Regions from separate parts of the Lacrimispora sinapis genome, predicted to be linked through region 3. Evidence: a T-box and tRNA genes for the amino acid it is inferred to sense, from the RefSeq annotation. Region 3 holds a T-box; the other regions hold tRNA genes.
What was found. The T-box of region 3 lies ahead of leuS (leucine--tRNA ligase). A T-box ahead of a tRNA ligase gene usually reads a tRNA of that ligase, here a tRNA-Leu.

Region 1 (5,064 bases), 1.5 Mb from region 3:
GACCCCGTAACTTCGGGATAAGGGGTGCCTGAGAAATCAGGCCGCAGAGAATAGGCTCAAGCAACTGTTTAGCAAAAACACAGGTCTATGCAAAACCGAAAGGTGAGGTATATGGGCTGACGCCTGCCCGGTGCTGGAAGGTTACGAGGAGGGGTTAGCGGAAACGCGAAGCTCTGAATTTAAGCCCCAGTAAACGGCGGCCGTAACTATAACGGTCCTAAGGTAGCGAAATTCCTTGTCGGGTAAGTTCCGACCCGCACGAAAGGCGTAATGATTTGAGCGCTGTCTCAACAATGCACCCGGTGAAATTGAAATACCAGTGAAGATGCTGGTTACCTGCGCCAGGACGGAAAGACCCCATGGAGCTTTACTCTAGTTTGATACTGGGATTCGGTATTGCATGTACAGGATAGGTGGGAGGCAGAGAATCAAGGACGCCAGTCTTTGAGGAGCCGATGTTGGGATACCACCCTTGCGATACTGGGTTTCTAACCTGCAGCCATGACCTGGCTGGGGGACAATGTCAGGCGGGGAGTTTGACTGGGGCGGTCGCCTCCGAAAGAGTATCGGAGGCGCTCAAAGGTTCCCTCAGAATGGACGGAAACCATTCGAAGAGTGCAAAGGCATAAGGGAGCTTGACTGCGACACCGACGGGTGGAGCAGGTAGGAAACTAGGACTTAGTGATCCGGTGGTATAAAGTGGGATTGCCATCGCTCAACGGATAAAAGCTACCCTGGGGATAACAGGCTTATCACTCCCAAGAGTTCACATCGACGGAGTGGTTTGGCACCTCGATGTCGGCTCATCGCATCCTGGGGCTGTAGTAGGTCCCAAGGGTTGGGCTGTTCGCCCATTAAAGCGGTACGCGAGCTGGGTTCAGAACGTCGTGAGACAGTTCGGTCCCTATCCGGCGTGGGCGTAGGATATTTGAGAGGAGCTGTCCTTAGTACGAGAGGACCGGGATGGACTGACCTCTGGTGTATCTGTTGGTGATCAAGACCATGGCAGAGTAGCCAAGTCGGGAAGGGATAAACGCTGAAGGCATCTAAGCGTGAAGCCCCCCTCAAGATGAGATATCCCATCGCAAGAGTAAGACCCCTTGAAGACGACGAGGTAGATAGGGCAGAGGTGGAAGCATGGTAACATGTGTAGCTGACTGTCACTAATAGGTCGAGGGCTTAACCAGGTTGGTTTAGGTAAGAGGAAGAACGGATGAAAGATATAAGACAATGTGTGGTTTTGAGGGTATATGCCTCAGTAATTGCAGCAATGCAATAATCCTCGATAGCTCAGTTGGTAGAGCAAACGGCTGTTAACCGTTGGGTCGTAGGTTCAAGTCCTACTCGGGGAGTTCGTGATACTCAAGCGAAGGCTGTGAGGATAACGAAACAAAAGTACGGCCCCATGGTCAAGCGGTTAAGACATCGCCCTTTCACGGCGGTAACACGAGTTCGAATCTCGTTGGGGTCATTGAATGCCGATGTGGCTCAATTGGCAGAGCAGCTGATTTGTAATCAGCAGGTTATCGGTTCGAGTCCGATCATCGGCTTTCATAGACCAAATATATGTATTAAATTAATATTTTAGGACCTTTAGCTCAGTTGGTTAGAGCAACCGGCTCATAACCGGTCGGTCCCGGGTTCGAGTCCCCGAAGGTCCACTAGCACTGAACTAAATATTTAATGATCTGGCCCGGTGGCTCAGTTGGTTAGAGCGCCGCCCTGTCACGGCGGAGGTCGTGGGTTCGAGTCCCATCCGGGTCGTTCTGTATGAAAGTACAGTTATTTAATACCAGCAGGTAAGCATAATGGCTTACTGTCACATTTATGGGATCTTAGCTCAGCTGGGAGAGCATCTGCCTTACAAGCAGAGGGTCATAGGTTCGAGCCCTATAGGTCCCATTTCCATGAGAAATCATGAGAATGCCGGCGTGGCGGAACTGGCAGACGCACAGGACTTAAAATCCTGCGGGACTTACCTCCCGTACCGGTTCGATTCCGGTCGCCGGCATTTGCCTGATAAGGCAAGTAATCGAATATGTGTGTGTAGCTCAGCTGGATAGAGCACTTGGCTACGGACCAAGGTGTCGGGAGTTCGAATCTTCTCACGCACGTACAGAAAACCTTTATTTTATAAGGGTTTGCAAAAAGAAAGGCTTCCTGTAAAGGAGGCCTTTTTCGTTTGACTAACATTTTTAATTTGATGGTTCACGAAGTAAAAGCATCCTATACAGGGTGCTTTTTTCGTGTTATACTTGATTTTTATTATAGTTAAGCATTTGCCTATATGGAGAAATTAGACAAACTTTTTTATAATGTAAATGTTTGCAGAGGTAAGGGAGTAAGGCAAATGCTTGGATGGAGTTATTGGCTGATTATAAGGTAGAAATAGAATGCTCCTAAAAGCGAACATTAAACGAAACAAACATTAAATGAAACAACACCAGGTGAGAATATAAAATAAACAAAATTTTAAAGGGGAACATATGTTTAATAAATCTGCAGAATTGATAGAACAAAAGTATTTGGAAAGGGCTAGAAATCTTAGCGTTGCACTTTTATGTGATGGGGTAAAAAAAGCAAATATAGATTTACGAAATAACGGATGCATGGAAGCAGCTATTAAACCGGTTGCCCCTGGAATGACTATGGTGGGCACAGCTTTGACTGTACAAACTGGAAATGGTGATAATTTTCCCATACATTTGGCAACTTATAGTGCTCCGTCGGAAGGTTATGTTATGGTGATTGATGGAAAAGGATTTGAGAGCAGAGCATATTGTGGTGATTTAATTATGGGTGCGTGTCAGGCAATCGGTTTTGAGGGAATGGTGGTTGATGGATACACAAGAGACAGAGAGGGAAATATTAAGTTGGGATTTCCAGTCTATAGCAAAGGCTTCATACCGAATTCACCAATTAAAAAGGATGAGGGGAATGTAAACACGGAAATTTTTTGCGGTGGTGTTAAGGTGAATCCGGGTGATCTGGTAGCAGGCGATTCTGATGGCGTATGTGTCATACCCAGAGAGTATATCGGTCAAGTCCTTGATCTGGCGGAAGAGAAACTGGCCTATGAAATAGATCGGAGCCGCACGATTGAGGCTTATAGAGAAGCAAAAAGGAACGGAAAAGAATTGCCTCAGCTCGCACCTCAATGGGTACTTGATATGATCAAATAAAACGTTTTTTTATCAGTACTACTATTATAATAAAAATAAAAGGCATATAGTGTTAAATAATGGCGAAAAAGGAATGATGCATTAATAGTGTTGTATAAGGAAGGTTGAAAAAATAATAGTGTGTAAAGAAGGTTGAAAAAATAATGGTACATTAAAAATGTTGAGTAAATAGTGTTGGATATAGAATGTTAAGTAAATAATGATGCACTAAAAATAGTGAATAAATAAAGATGGATAAAAAATAGTGCAACAGTAACCATACAATTTTTTTTGGTTAAAGGGTTTAAGAGGAAATCATATCTTTACAAATGGATAAATTAGGTGTATAGTTACTGATGTAAAATAATTGCGTTGGTAGCTCAGTTGGATAGAGCGTCTGGCTACGGACCAGAAGGCCGCGAGTTCGAATCTTGTCCAGCGCATGAAAAGAACAGTTTTTGTTTTTTGAAAACTGTTCTTTTTTTGTATATTTTTTTGGTGATTAAGAATATAAGGGGGAGAATTGTAATATAAAATAATATTTATAGAATATCATTGCTTAAATAATCATAAGTTGGATTTATTATAATAAAAAATTTATTTATGTTACATTGACTTATTTATTTGATCCTTTTATTATACCAAAATTAGAGTAAAATAATTCATATTAAGGCACAATGAGGTAGCTGCAGACGATAGGTCCAGTGCCTCTTTTTTTGTAACAAATAGTAACATACTTGTGGGAAAATGTCTCTATTGTTTGCTTTTACGGAAATGAGACAGAGGCCCACAGGCTTAAGCGTAGGATCGCGGACATTTTATTGAGTTGCATCAGAAATTTAATGGAGGGAGAGGAGGCATATTTTTATGGATCAGAAATGAAGACCTGATTTAAAGGGATGATTTAAAATCGGGTTACATTTTAGTCTGATTATAATTAAGAATGGTAGAATATGGAGGAATATAAATGAAAAGAGTCAGATTAGCAGCAGTTTTGTTGTGCATGGGTTTTGGGATTACCATTATATTTAGTGGGTGCAGTACAAGAAAGACTGGAGAAAATGGGGCAAAAATGGAAGGATATGGTGCAAATGGGGCAAACAGGGGAGATGGAGAAAATGGGGCAAACGGGGCTAATGGGAGGGAGAGTGGCAGTCCGGCAGTTTATACAAAATTGTATGGGGCGGAGGTATCGACTCTGAATTATCTTGTTTCATCTTCGGAGGGAGATTATAAAATTGGTGCAAACTGTGTGGATACACTGGTGGAATATGACAGCTTGGGGCGGATCAAGCCGGGATTGGCTACGGAATGGAGTTATGACCCTGAGACCTTGACCTGGACCTTAAAACTGCGGGAGGCGAAATGGGTGGATAATACGGGGGCAGAAGTGGCGGAGGTTACGGCTCAGGATTTTGTGGATGCCATGAAGTACCAGCTGTCTCCGGAAAATGAAAGTGCCAATGTGCAGAAGCTTTTTGGGATGATTGCAAATGCGGAAAGTTACTATAACGGACTTGTTTACAATGGAGGGACAGACCAGGAGGGAACGGTGTGGAATTCCATTGACTTTTCGCAAGTGGGAGTGAAAGCGGTGGATGAACATACGCTTACCTATACTCTGGAAAAGGAGGTTCCTTATTTCCTGTCTTCTTTGGCTTATATTGTTTATATGCCGGCTTATGGGCCGCAGCTTCAGGAGCTTGGGAAGGATTTTGGTACGGGGGCAGATAAGATGTATTATAACGGTGCTTATTATTTGGCGGAATTTTCTCCACAAGAGAAGCATGTGTTAAAGAAGAATCCGTTTAATTACGATGCCAATTCTGTTTACATAGATGAAATCCATGAAATATACAATGCAGAATCTAATACCATCGGTCCGGAGATGGTGAAGCGGGGA
Region 2 (5,064 bases), 910 kb from region 3:
TCTGGGCATGAGCTTTAAATCCGGCATCGCTGCGGAAGTCATCGGAGTTCCCAGCCATTCCATCGGAGAAAAGCTGTATATGGCAAAGATTTACTTGGGCACAGCGGATTTATTTGCCTGGACGCTGGTCATCATTGGCATCAGTGCTGTGTTTGAAGCTCTGTTTCTGAGGCTGCTGGCCATGGCTGCTCCGGGCTGTTTTCTCCAAAGAAGACAGGAGGACTGATACATGGAGGTCAATATCAGAAATTTATCCAAAGCTTTCGGGAATCTGAAGGTCCTCACCGGTGTAAATCTCACCCTTCGATCGGGAAACATCTACTGCCTGATGGGACCATCGGGATCGGGGAAAACCACATTTTTCCGAATCCTTCTGGGACTGGAAAACGCAGATTCCGGCCATACGGAGGGGATAACCGGCATAAAAACTGCCGCTGTCTTTCAGGAAAACTGCCTTTGTGAAGCGTTTACTCCTATCGACAACCTTACTATGGTAACTGCCGGGGCTTCCAAAGAGACCCGAAAGCTGGCAAAGCAAGCCCTTTTAAAGTTCCTGCCGGAGGAATCCTTATCCCGGCCCGTATCCACGTTAAGCGGAGGCATGAAGCGCCGGGTGGCCATCGCAAGAGCCTTATGGGTCCCATCGGAGATGATCATCATGGATGAACCATTTACCGGACTTGACGAAGATACCAAACGGATGGTGATCCGCCGCATCCTGGAATGCACCAAGGATAAGCTGGTCATCATAAGCACGCATCAGGAAGAGGATGCCGGACTCCTGAACGGAATCCTTATAAAACTGTAAAAAACAGCCGCTGCAACTTTGCAGCGGCTGTTCTTTACATAAACCCAGTTATTTCAGTTTTAATGTATCAAGGGCAGCTTCGACCTGGTCGACCACTGCATTGTCTTCCGATTCAATGGAACCTGCAGCGCTGATGTATTTCTTAGCCGCCGCGTCATAAGAACCGGAAATGGTATAATACCGGATGCCATCCTTTGGATTTGTATAACGGATTGCATAACGGAATGTCTGGCTTCCATTTGCCCCGTTCTTTACCTCGTAACGGACAAATTCCATATCATCTCCCCGGCTCACCAGATTTTTGTACTCCTCCATGCTTTCAGGATAAACCTCACGTGCTCCGTCCGCATCTTCCCCTTCCACATAGGTAACCTCCAAAATGTCTTTGCCGTTTGGAGAGGTAAATGCTGCGTTGCTCTCATCTCCGTCTTCATCCACACTCCAGCCAGACGGAGGGGTAATCTGGTATTTACCGGATTTGGAGGTAAATACACCAGAGGTAATGCTTCCGGCATCACCGGCTGTTTTCTGCACATAAGCGGTTGTCTCTTCGCTTTCTGCCTCCTCGGTCTCTCCGCTTTCAGATGCTGCTTCAGACGTTTTTTCAGCCTCTGCCTTTGATTCTGTTGTTGCTGCAGTAGCCGCTGCTTCTTTGGATGATTCCTGCTGCTTTGTATTATCTTTTGCTCCACAGGCGGTAGCTGCGATCATAACGGTCATAGCTGCAGCAATTACTGCCAACAAATTTTTTCTTCTCATAATAATCACTCCTTTTATACAATTTCATTTCTGGTGACGAGGTGAATTATACCATGCGGGACTACAAATGTATAGCGGATTAAAGGAACTGAAAGAAACCCAAAGAATTCTTAATAAATTTACCAGGCTCTGCTTGTACATTTTAGAAAAAAAGACGAAAAAACAGGGTTTTTGGTCACAAAAAGCAAATCTTCCTATTATTTTAATTATTTCTTATAATTCCTTTCGAATCTTTATGAAATGTTTATGGCCTGGTCAAACTTCCGACACATTTTCCAGATATACTAATAAATGTAAAGGAACCCCACCCTTTTAATATTGACTTTTTATTTTTCATACTCAGCCGGCAGGAACATCGAATTTGTTTCTGCCGGCTCCTCCCATTTCAGGGGCAAAATCCAAAAAAATCCCGTAAATACAAGACAAAAAATGAATTTGAAATTTTTTCTAAAATATTGTTGACAAAACCATAGCCATCATATATAATAACTCTTGCGTTGCGAAAAAGCAAAGAAACAAAAGACGCGAAATACCTTCGGGGTGTGGCTCAGCTTGGCTAGAGCGCCTGGTTTGGGACCAGGAGGTCGCAGGTTCGAATCCTGTCACCCCGACTGAGATAAAACTGAGATAGACAAGTTTTTCTCGATTGCCTTTGCGGGTGTAGTTCAATGGTAGAACACTAGCCTTCCAAGCTAGATACGTGGGTTCGATTCCCATCACCCGCTTTTGAGTCTGTAGCTCAGTTGGATAGAGCAACGGCCTTCTAAGCCGTGGGTCGGGGGTTCGAATCCCTTCAGGCTCGTTTCACATCATTAACCAAAGATGTGGAATTATGGTGGGTATGGCGAAGTTGGTTATCGCGCCAGATTGTGGCTCTGGAGGCCCAGGGTTCGAATCCCTGTACTCACCTTTCCCTTTTAGGGAATTTTTTTTTATCAAGACGTTTTCATGGGCTATCGCCAAGCGGTAAGGCACAGGACTTTGACTCCTGCATTCGTTGGTTCAAATCCAACTAGCCCAGTATGGGATACTAGCTCAGGTGGTAGAGCACTTGACTTTTAATCAAGTTGTCCGGGGTTCGAATCCCCGGTGTCTCATGTTTGTTGTAGAAGGAGCGGATTCTGACCATAGAATCCGCTTTTTTATTCCCTGCCTTCTCTCCCATCTTGTCCGGATCAGATTTCCCCTCATAATTGTTGACAATTTCTTCTTCCGATGGTATTATCTATATTGTTGTCAGCGGGTATGGCGGAATTGGCAGACGCGCCAGATTTAGGTTCTGGTGGGAGACCGTGCAGGTTCAAGTCCTGTTACCCGCATAATCAATAATTGGTAAGAACACCGGGATTTCTTGTAGATACAAGAATTGCCGGTGTTTTTTACTTTTAAAAAACCAGCTTCCTCCCTCACTCCATTTAAATAGGAAGAAATTCATAACGATTCCAGCCGGTCTTTCTTATTTCTTTCGCTGTCAGTGCATGTTCGGAGGGCAAACACTCAATAGCAGTACTTCATAGAAAATGGAAATATTTTCATGTATTTTTTGATACAGTACGGCTTTACAATCGTTATATAATTTTCTGGGAGGTGATAATTTGAAGCATCGAGAAAAAAAATGTGAAAAACATTGGGCTGATGAATTTGACCAGTTGGAATCTGCCAGCAGGGAAATTCAGCCCCCGCCTGCTCCCCCCGGAGAATTCGACAGCATCCTGGCTGAGATGAAGCGGCGGGGAATCAAACCACGAATCCGGAAAGAGCTGAAGCACAGCAAGTAAGTGCCTGCCGCAAGTCTCAGACCGCTCTGGCGTCACAGGTCCAGCAGCCGCCGGAATACCTCATCGTCATCGAGTATTCCATACCCCCATATTTGATTGGGGAACGTTTCATCCTGTGTCCGCTTTGCTTCTCTGACGAGCAGACGGTTGACCTGGTTTCCTGTAACAGCAGTATAATTTCCCTTGCTGTAAGCCCATTCCATGACCATGGCAGCAACTCCCGCAGTATGAGCGGCGGCGGCCCCTGTTCCGGTGATAGTCCCGTAACGGTTCTCTGGAATGGCACAGGGAATCCGGTAGCCAGGTGCGCTGATATCCGGTTTTACCTGCCCCAGTCTGGTATAGCCCCTGCCTGATTCGGGGAGAATCTCTCCGTTTTGCTGATTATACGCAGCAACAGTCAAAGGGTTTGTGGCATCGCCCTGGGCGGTAATGGTCGTATTCGGATCGGAGTCAGGAAAAAATGTTTCGTTTGAAATCAAATTGCCGGATGGAAGCCAGCAATGGAAGGAAAACGGTTCATCGCTGACACTTCCGATCCGAAAATACCAGGTTCCAGGGGCTGCATTCTGAAACCGCAGCAAAATCAGCTGTTCTCCGGTTTCTTCTTCAAAAAATATATTATTGATCCAGACTTCCGTCCTTACGGTTTGAAAGGTGAGCTTTTGGCAGCTTCCATTTATGGAGGGGTCCATTACCTGAGAGGATTCAAACGTGGGAGCTGTGATCTCAATAAAAAGTCTGGAAGGTATGTATGGCCAGATTTCCATAAAGAACTTTCGGTCATTGGTCCCTACCGTGAGCTGGAAGCTGTTGTAAAACGGTCCTGTCTCGGTGTTGTTGTAATAATGCCGCCGACTGTTGGCCTCATTTCCCGCAGATACCACCACACTGGTCTTTGGTAATTCCACCAGATAGTCCAGATACATACTGGAAGGTCCCTTTCCATCATGACCTCCCTGACTGCTTCCGACTGCCAGGCAAATGACCAGCGGACGGTTCAGCCTTTGAGCCACACCAACCACATAGCGTATGCCCAGTATGATATCAGATTCCTGAAAACATAAGGCATCTTCCGGAACTGAAAACAATGTTTTCAGATTCCGTTTTGCTTCTTTTAACTTTACTACTACCATATCTGCTTCCGGAGTCACACCAGCAAAGCCGATCTCTTCGTTTGGACGCCCTGCGATGATGCTGGCAATGGCCGTTCCATGGCCTACCTCATCCACCGTAGGAACCATGGCGAGAGGATCATCGGATATCAGGGCAAAATTAAGAAGCTCCCTGGTATATTCTGCGCCAAAGGTGAAGCCTCTGGGAGGCGTACCGCCAAACTTCGTCTGATCCCAAATAGAAATGATCCTGGTGGTGCTGTCATTATACATAAAGGCAGGATGCTGATAGTCGATACCAGTATCCACGATGCCGATAATCACTCCTCTTCCACCCAATCCCATCTCCGGCACTTCCTGAGCTGCTTTCATATGGGGGATATTCCCGCAGATCGTCGATTCCAAAGTATATAAGGCCGGAAACATATGATAAGGATATTCTCCCAGATCGCAAGGTTCCATGGAATCCTTCCGTAAATGCAGCAAAGAATTTATTTCGTTCAGCGGTGTAATGTTATCCCCCGTATTATAAGTTGGTACAACCGCATTGCTGATGATCAGGTCATAATATCCATCGTCCAGTATCTTTTCCATGTAACTGCCT
Region 3 (5,064 bases):
GCAGCAGATGAATTAATCATTATTCCCACAGGAATCTATATCACTCACCGAAAGGAAGGATACGAATCTATGAACTCCAACTGGAAACAAGATCCAAGGCTCAAAAAAATGAATCCCCAGAAAATTTCCATGCTGACGGAATTTGCCGCTAAGGTGGAATACGCTCCAAAGGACCAGCTTATGACCACCCTTTTAGCTTTAAATGCGGAAGCAAGTCAGAGAGGCATCCAGTTTAACGATGAAGAAACCGACCTGCTCGTCTCCATCATGAGCGCCAATATGACTCCTGCCGAAAAAAACCGGGTGGATACCCTACGAATGCTCTCTAAGAATTTAATGAGACGAAATAAAAAATAACAAAAAAACATTAGTATTCAGACTTTGCTCTGCGGATGCGCTTCTTTAAAAACATCAGCAAAGCGATACCTCCCGCTGCAAGGATCAAAATCCCAATCATGGAGGTGGCAAACCCGACTTTATGTACGATTGCTTCCCAGTTATTCCCGGCAGCCGCACCCAGGTTTACGAGCAGAAGGTTCCAGAAAAAAGAACCGACAGCCGTAAATATGATAAAAGTAAATACATTCATTCTGGCAGTACCGGCCGGCAAAGAAATCAGACATCTTAAAACAGGAACACATCTGCAGAACAGAACAGTATATTTCCCCTTTTTATGAAACCAGTCTGTAGATTTATAGATGTCTTCTTTCTTAAAGCCGAGAAACCTTCCAATCTTTGTATCAACAAGTGCAGCGAGTCTGTCTTCGGAAAGGAACCGTCCGGCTCCATATAGCAGAAGGGAACCAATCACAGATAAAACAGTGGCACCAATCACCACTCCTGCTATGGTCATCGCCGACTGGGTGGTCATCCATCCGGCAAAAGTGAGCACCAGTTCTGAGGGGATAAAAGGAAGAATGTTTTCAAGGATCACAAAAACCATGATAGCGAGATAACCATAGTGATTCATTGCCTGTATAATAAATTGATCCATTTTTTATGCCTTTCTGAATTTCTGCATTATTTTTTATATTCATAATTATTTATGATATATGGACAATAAAATATATGCATCATTTTATACTTATAATAAGGACATTACAGACCATGCTGACAGGCCATAATGTCCTTATTACCAATTATTTCAAAGAAAAATGGACGCCTATTTGCAGACGATATTTACAATTCTGCCGGGGACATAAATTTCTTTCACAATGGTTCCTGTTAGTTTATCAGAAATCAGCTCTTTCCCTGCCTGAATGGCATCTTCTTTGGATACGTCCGCAGGAAGAGTGACGACTGCTCTTGTTTTTCCGTTGACCTGAACGGCCACTTCAATTTCATCGTCCTTCATGGCCTCCTTGTCACATTCCGGCCACTGTGCATGGAATACGGAATCTCCTTCTCCAAGCTGACGCCACAATTCTTCTCCGATGTGAGGTGCAAATGGAGCAAGAAGGATAACGAAGGTCTTAAGAGTTTCTTTGTCTATGCCTCCGTTCTTCTTTGCAAGCTCAATCAGTTTGTTGTTGTATTCCATAAATCCGGAAATGACCGTATTCAAATTGAACTGATTAAAACGCTGGTCAATATCAAATATCAGCTTATTGCGAAGACGGATCATCTCCTTGGTGGCTTTTACGTCCTTGCCGCAGCTTTCAGTCACCAGGTTCCAGAAACGGTTCAAGAAACGGCTGACTCCTTCGATTCCTCTGTCATCCCATTCTGCATCAAGTTCCGGCGGGCCCACGAACAGCTCATACATACGGAGCGAATCACATCCGTAGTCACGGACAAGGTCATCCGGAGAAACTACATTACCCTTAGACTTGCTCATCTTGATTCCGTTCTTTCCGGTAATCATGCCCTGATTGAACAGCTTAACAAAGGGTTCATCAAAATCCAAAACTCCGATATCATTTAAAAACTTGGTGTAGAAACGGGAATACAGAAGGTGAAGCACCGCATGCTCCACGCCGCCGATATACATATCCACGGGAAGATATTTTTCTGCTTTCTCTCTGGATACCAACTCCTTATCATTATGACTGTCTACATAGCGGAGGAAGTACCAGGAGGAACCGGCCCACTGAGGCATGGTATTGGTCTCTCTCTTTGCAGGAGCGCCGCACTGAGGGCAGGTGGTATTCACCCATTCGTCAATGCCGGCAAGCGGGGATTCCCCTGTTCCGGTGGGCTGATAGCTTTCCACCTCAGGCAGTTTGAGAGGAAGCTGATCTTCCGGCACCGGAACATTGCCGCAGTGAGGACAGTGAATGATCGGGATTGGTTCCCCCCAGTAACGCTGTCTGGAGAACACCCAGTCACGAAGCTTGAAGTTTTCCGTCTTTTTGCCCAGCCCTCTTTTTTCAATCATGGCCGGAGCCTCTTTTTTAAGTACCGAGGATTCCATGCCGTTCCACTCGCCGGAATTGATCATAATTCCGTTTGCATCGGTATAAGCTTCTGTTAAGTTTTCGATTTCCTTACCGTCTTTTGCAATGACCTGGATGATCGGAATATGAAACTTCTTCGCAAACTCAAAGTCTCTGTCATCATGGGCAGGTACGCACATAATGGCTCCGGTACCGTAATCGGCCAGCACGTAATCAGAAAGCCAGATCGGTACTTTAGCCCCGTTTAAAGGATTTATTGCATAGCTTCCGGTAAATACACCGGTCTTTTCTTTGTCCTGAAGACGGTCTACGTTGGATTTCATGGAAGAATCATAAATATAGGCTTCAACCGCTTCCTTGTTCTCCTCCGTTGCAAGAGCTGCTGCAAGCTCATGCTCCGGCGCAAGCACCATAAAGGTGGCACCATGTAAAGTGTCAGGTCTGGTTGTATATACGGTGATGGATTCGTCTCTGCCGTCTACTTTAAAATTTACCTCAGCACCATAGGACTTGCCGATCCAGTCACTTTGCATTTTCTTCACTTTTTCCGGCCAGTCAAGCTTGTCAAGATCCTTTAACAGCCGGTCCGCATAAGCAGTGATTTTCAGCATCCACTGTCTTAAATTTTTCTTTGTTACAGCGGTACCGCAGCGTTCGCAGCAGCCGTTGACCACTTCTTCGTTGGCAAGTCCGGTCTTACAGGAAGGACACCAGTTAATGGGGAATTCCTTCTCATAGGCCAGTCCTTTTTTAAACATCTGTACAAAGATCCACTGCGTCCATTTGTAAAATTCGGGGTCTGTTGTATTGACCTCCATATCCCAGTCATAGACAGCGGAGATCTCATTGATCTGCCGTTTGATGTTGGATACATTTTCCGCTGTGGATTTTGCCGGATGGACTCCCATCTTGATGGCATAATTCTCAGCCGGAAGACCAAAGGCATCCCAGCCCATGGGATGAATCACATAATGGCCTTTTAATATCTGATACCGGCTCCATACATCAGAGATTACATAGCCTCTCCAGTGTCCTACATGAAGCCCGCTTCCGGACGGATATGGGAACATATCCAGACAATAATATTTTGGTTTCTTTCCATCATTCACATTGATGGGATTCTTCGCCCAGTTCTCACGCCATTTCTTCTCAATGGCACTGTGGTTGTAAGCTGCTGCCATAAAATTTCCTCCTTTTAAAAGGGATATCCCTTAGATCAGATTCACACGGTTAAAATAAAAAAGCGCCTCAAGCCATCAAAGGACGGCTATAGAGACGCAGGATTTACCGCGTGGTACCACTCTATTTCATACATTGCTCGTATGCTCTCAATCGGATACAACCTTCATATCCGCCTGCTGTAACGGTCAGGTCTCCGGCAATACCTACACAGAAGCCATAAACTTCCTTCCGTACGCTACTCCTAGGCCAGTTCAGCTGTCATCCCCAACCGGCTTACACCAACCGCCGGCTCTCTGTATGCTTCAGACTGCTTACTACTCCTAATCACAGTATTTTTGCTAACTGTAAATGTAACATAATTGGAGATATGTGTCAACCGGCTTTTACGAAATCTTGCTTTTACGAAATCTCCGAAATAACAAAGGTCACGGCAGATACCAGAAAAAAGAACACCATCCCAAAATTTAAAAACAGAACCTTGAATGCTCCCTTTCCCCATGCTTCATGACCTCCAGCCTGAAACACCAGGTTCTTTCTGTTTTGCAGGAACACAACCATTCCGGCAATCACTGCGCCCATTATAAAGATGCCGTATACACCAAGCAGCCAGGGCACATTTTGAACCTTCAGCCCTACGATAGAACCAAGGAAATTGATCATCATGTGAAATGCTATGGTATAACGAAGTCTGCCCGTCTGTATATAAATATATGCAAATACAATCCCAAGGAAAAAGGCATAAAAGAACTGATAAAAATTTCCATGGCTCAGTCCGAAAATAAAACCGGAAACAACAATAGCCGCTTTATCTCCGTAAAGTCTGATCCGGTCTATAAGAATCTTGCGGAATATAATCTCCTCACAAATAGGAGCCATCACTACCATCGTAAGAAAAATCGTCCAGCCGCTCAGCCCGTTTATAACCTGTTCCACCGGATTTATCATGGGTTTTCCCTGTAAAGCGGACACCAGGCTCATCAATGCCTGTCCGATCATATTCCCAAGGTATAAGCCGCTGATGCAGACCAGAAAACCTGCAGCCAGCCATTTACCACCGGCCCTCCTGGTAATGGGTTTATTTATCACAGGCATCTCCCTGATGATCACATATGTAACTATACCGCCCACCACATAATTAGCCATAGAACTGAAGAGTATATACCAGTCGCTATCCATGGGAATGGTAACACCAAGAAAAGACAGCGCTGCTATAAGCGTCCCGATCCCAAGCTGCAAAGCCAGGGTTATCATTAAAAATGTACCATATCCAATCCCCACTCTGGTAAATGCCTTCCTAATAATCCTTTTGTCTTCCGCCATTGCTTTCCCTCCTGCCAGTTTGTACCAGTTTATCACAGATCGGGCAAATGCGCAATTCTTCTGCAGCAGCATCGGATTTCAAAAAAGATCCGGCCGGGCATCACAGGATACCTTGCCGGATCTTTTCCCTCCTTTTACACCACGGCCTTATCGACCTTTGATGCCC

Region 1: it encodes a tRNA-Leu, which carries the amino acid that the T-box ahead of leuS (leucine--tRNA ligase) is inferred to sense. The anticodon was not compared.
Region 2: it encodes a tRNA-Leu, which carries the amino acid that the T-box ahead of leuS (leucine--tRNA ligase) is inferred to sense. The anticodon was not compared.

Annotation. Positions count from the first base shown of each region.
Region 1 covers NZ_CP141832.1:3,059,564-3,064,627, reverse strand. Annotated here, with positions in the region: rRNA gene VIG27_RS14415 (23S ribosomal RNA) at 1-1,187, shown strand, start outside; tRNA gene VIG27_RS14410 (tRNA-Asn) at 1,280-1,352, shown strand; tRNA gene VIG27_RS14405 (tRNA-Glu) at 1,400-1,471, shown strand; tRNA gene VIG27_RS14400 (tRNA-Thr) at 1,478-1,550, shown strand; tRNA gene VIG27_RS14395 (tRNA-Ile) at 1,588-1,661, shown strand; tRNA gene VIG27_RS14390 (tRNA-Asp) at 1,691-1,764, shown strand; tRNA gene VIG27_RS14385 (tRNA-Val) at 1,830-1,902, shown strand; tRNA gene VIG27_RS14380 (tRNA-Leu) at 1,926-2,011, shown strand; tRNA gene VIG27_RS14375 (tRNA-Arg) at 2,041-2,114, shown strand; gene VIG27_RS14370 (RraA family protein) at 2,487-3,182, shown strand; tRNA gene VIG27_RS14365 (tRNA-Arg) at 3,531-3,604, shown strand; gene VIG27_RS14360 (peptide ABC transporter substrate-binding protein) at 4,129-5,064, shown strand, end outside.
Region 2 covers NZ_CP141832.1:674,877-679,940, reverse strand. Annotated here, with positions in the region: gene VIG27_RS03130 (ABC transporter permease) at 1-226, shown strand, start outside; gene VIG27_RS03125 (ATP-binding cassette domain-containing protein) at 230-808, shown strand; gene VIG27_RS03120 (hypothetical protein) at 857-1,567, opposite strand; tRNA gene VIG27_RS03115 (tRNA-Pro) at 2,104-2,178, shown strand; tRNA gene VIG27_RS03110 (tRNA-Gly) at 2,222-2,292, shown strand; tRNA gene VIG27_RS03105 (tRNA-Arg) at 2,296-2,369, shown strand; tRNA gene VIG27_RS03100 (tRNA-His) at 2,402-2,477, shown strand; tRNA gene VIG27_RS03095 (tRNA-Gln) at 2,517-2,588, shown strand; tRNA gene VIG27_RS03090 (tRNA-Lys) at 2,592-2,664, shown strand; tRNA gene VIG27_RS03085 (tRNA-Leu) at 2,807-2,886, shown strand; gene VIG27_RS03080 (hypothetical protein) at 3,163-3,345, shown strand; gene VIG27_RS03075 (S8 family peptidase) at 3,378-5,054, opposite strand.
Region 3 covers NZ_CP141832.1:1,581,850-1,586,913, reverse strand. Annotated here, with positions in the region: gene VIG27_RS07325 (hypothetical protein) at 1-16, shown strand, start outside; gene VIG27_RS07320 (hypothetical protein) at 70-357, shown strand; gene VIG27_RS07315 (DedA family protein) at 368-994, opposite strand; gene leuS (leucine--tRNA ligase) at 1,163-3,577, opposite strand; T-box leader at 3,665-3,915, opposite strand; gene VIG27_RS07305 (CPBP family intramembrane glutamic endopeptidase) at 3,978-4,898, opposite strand; gene VIG27_RS07300 (elongation factor G) at 5,033-5,064, opposite strand, start outside.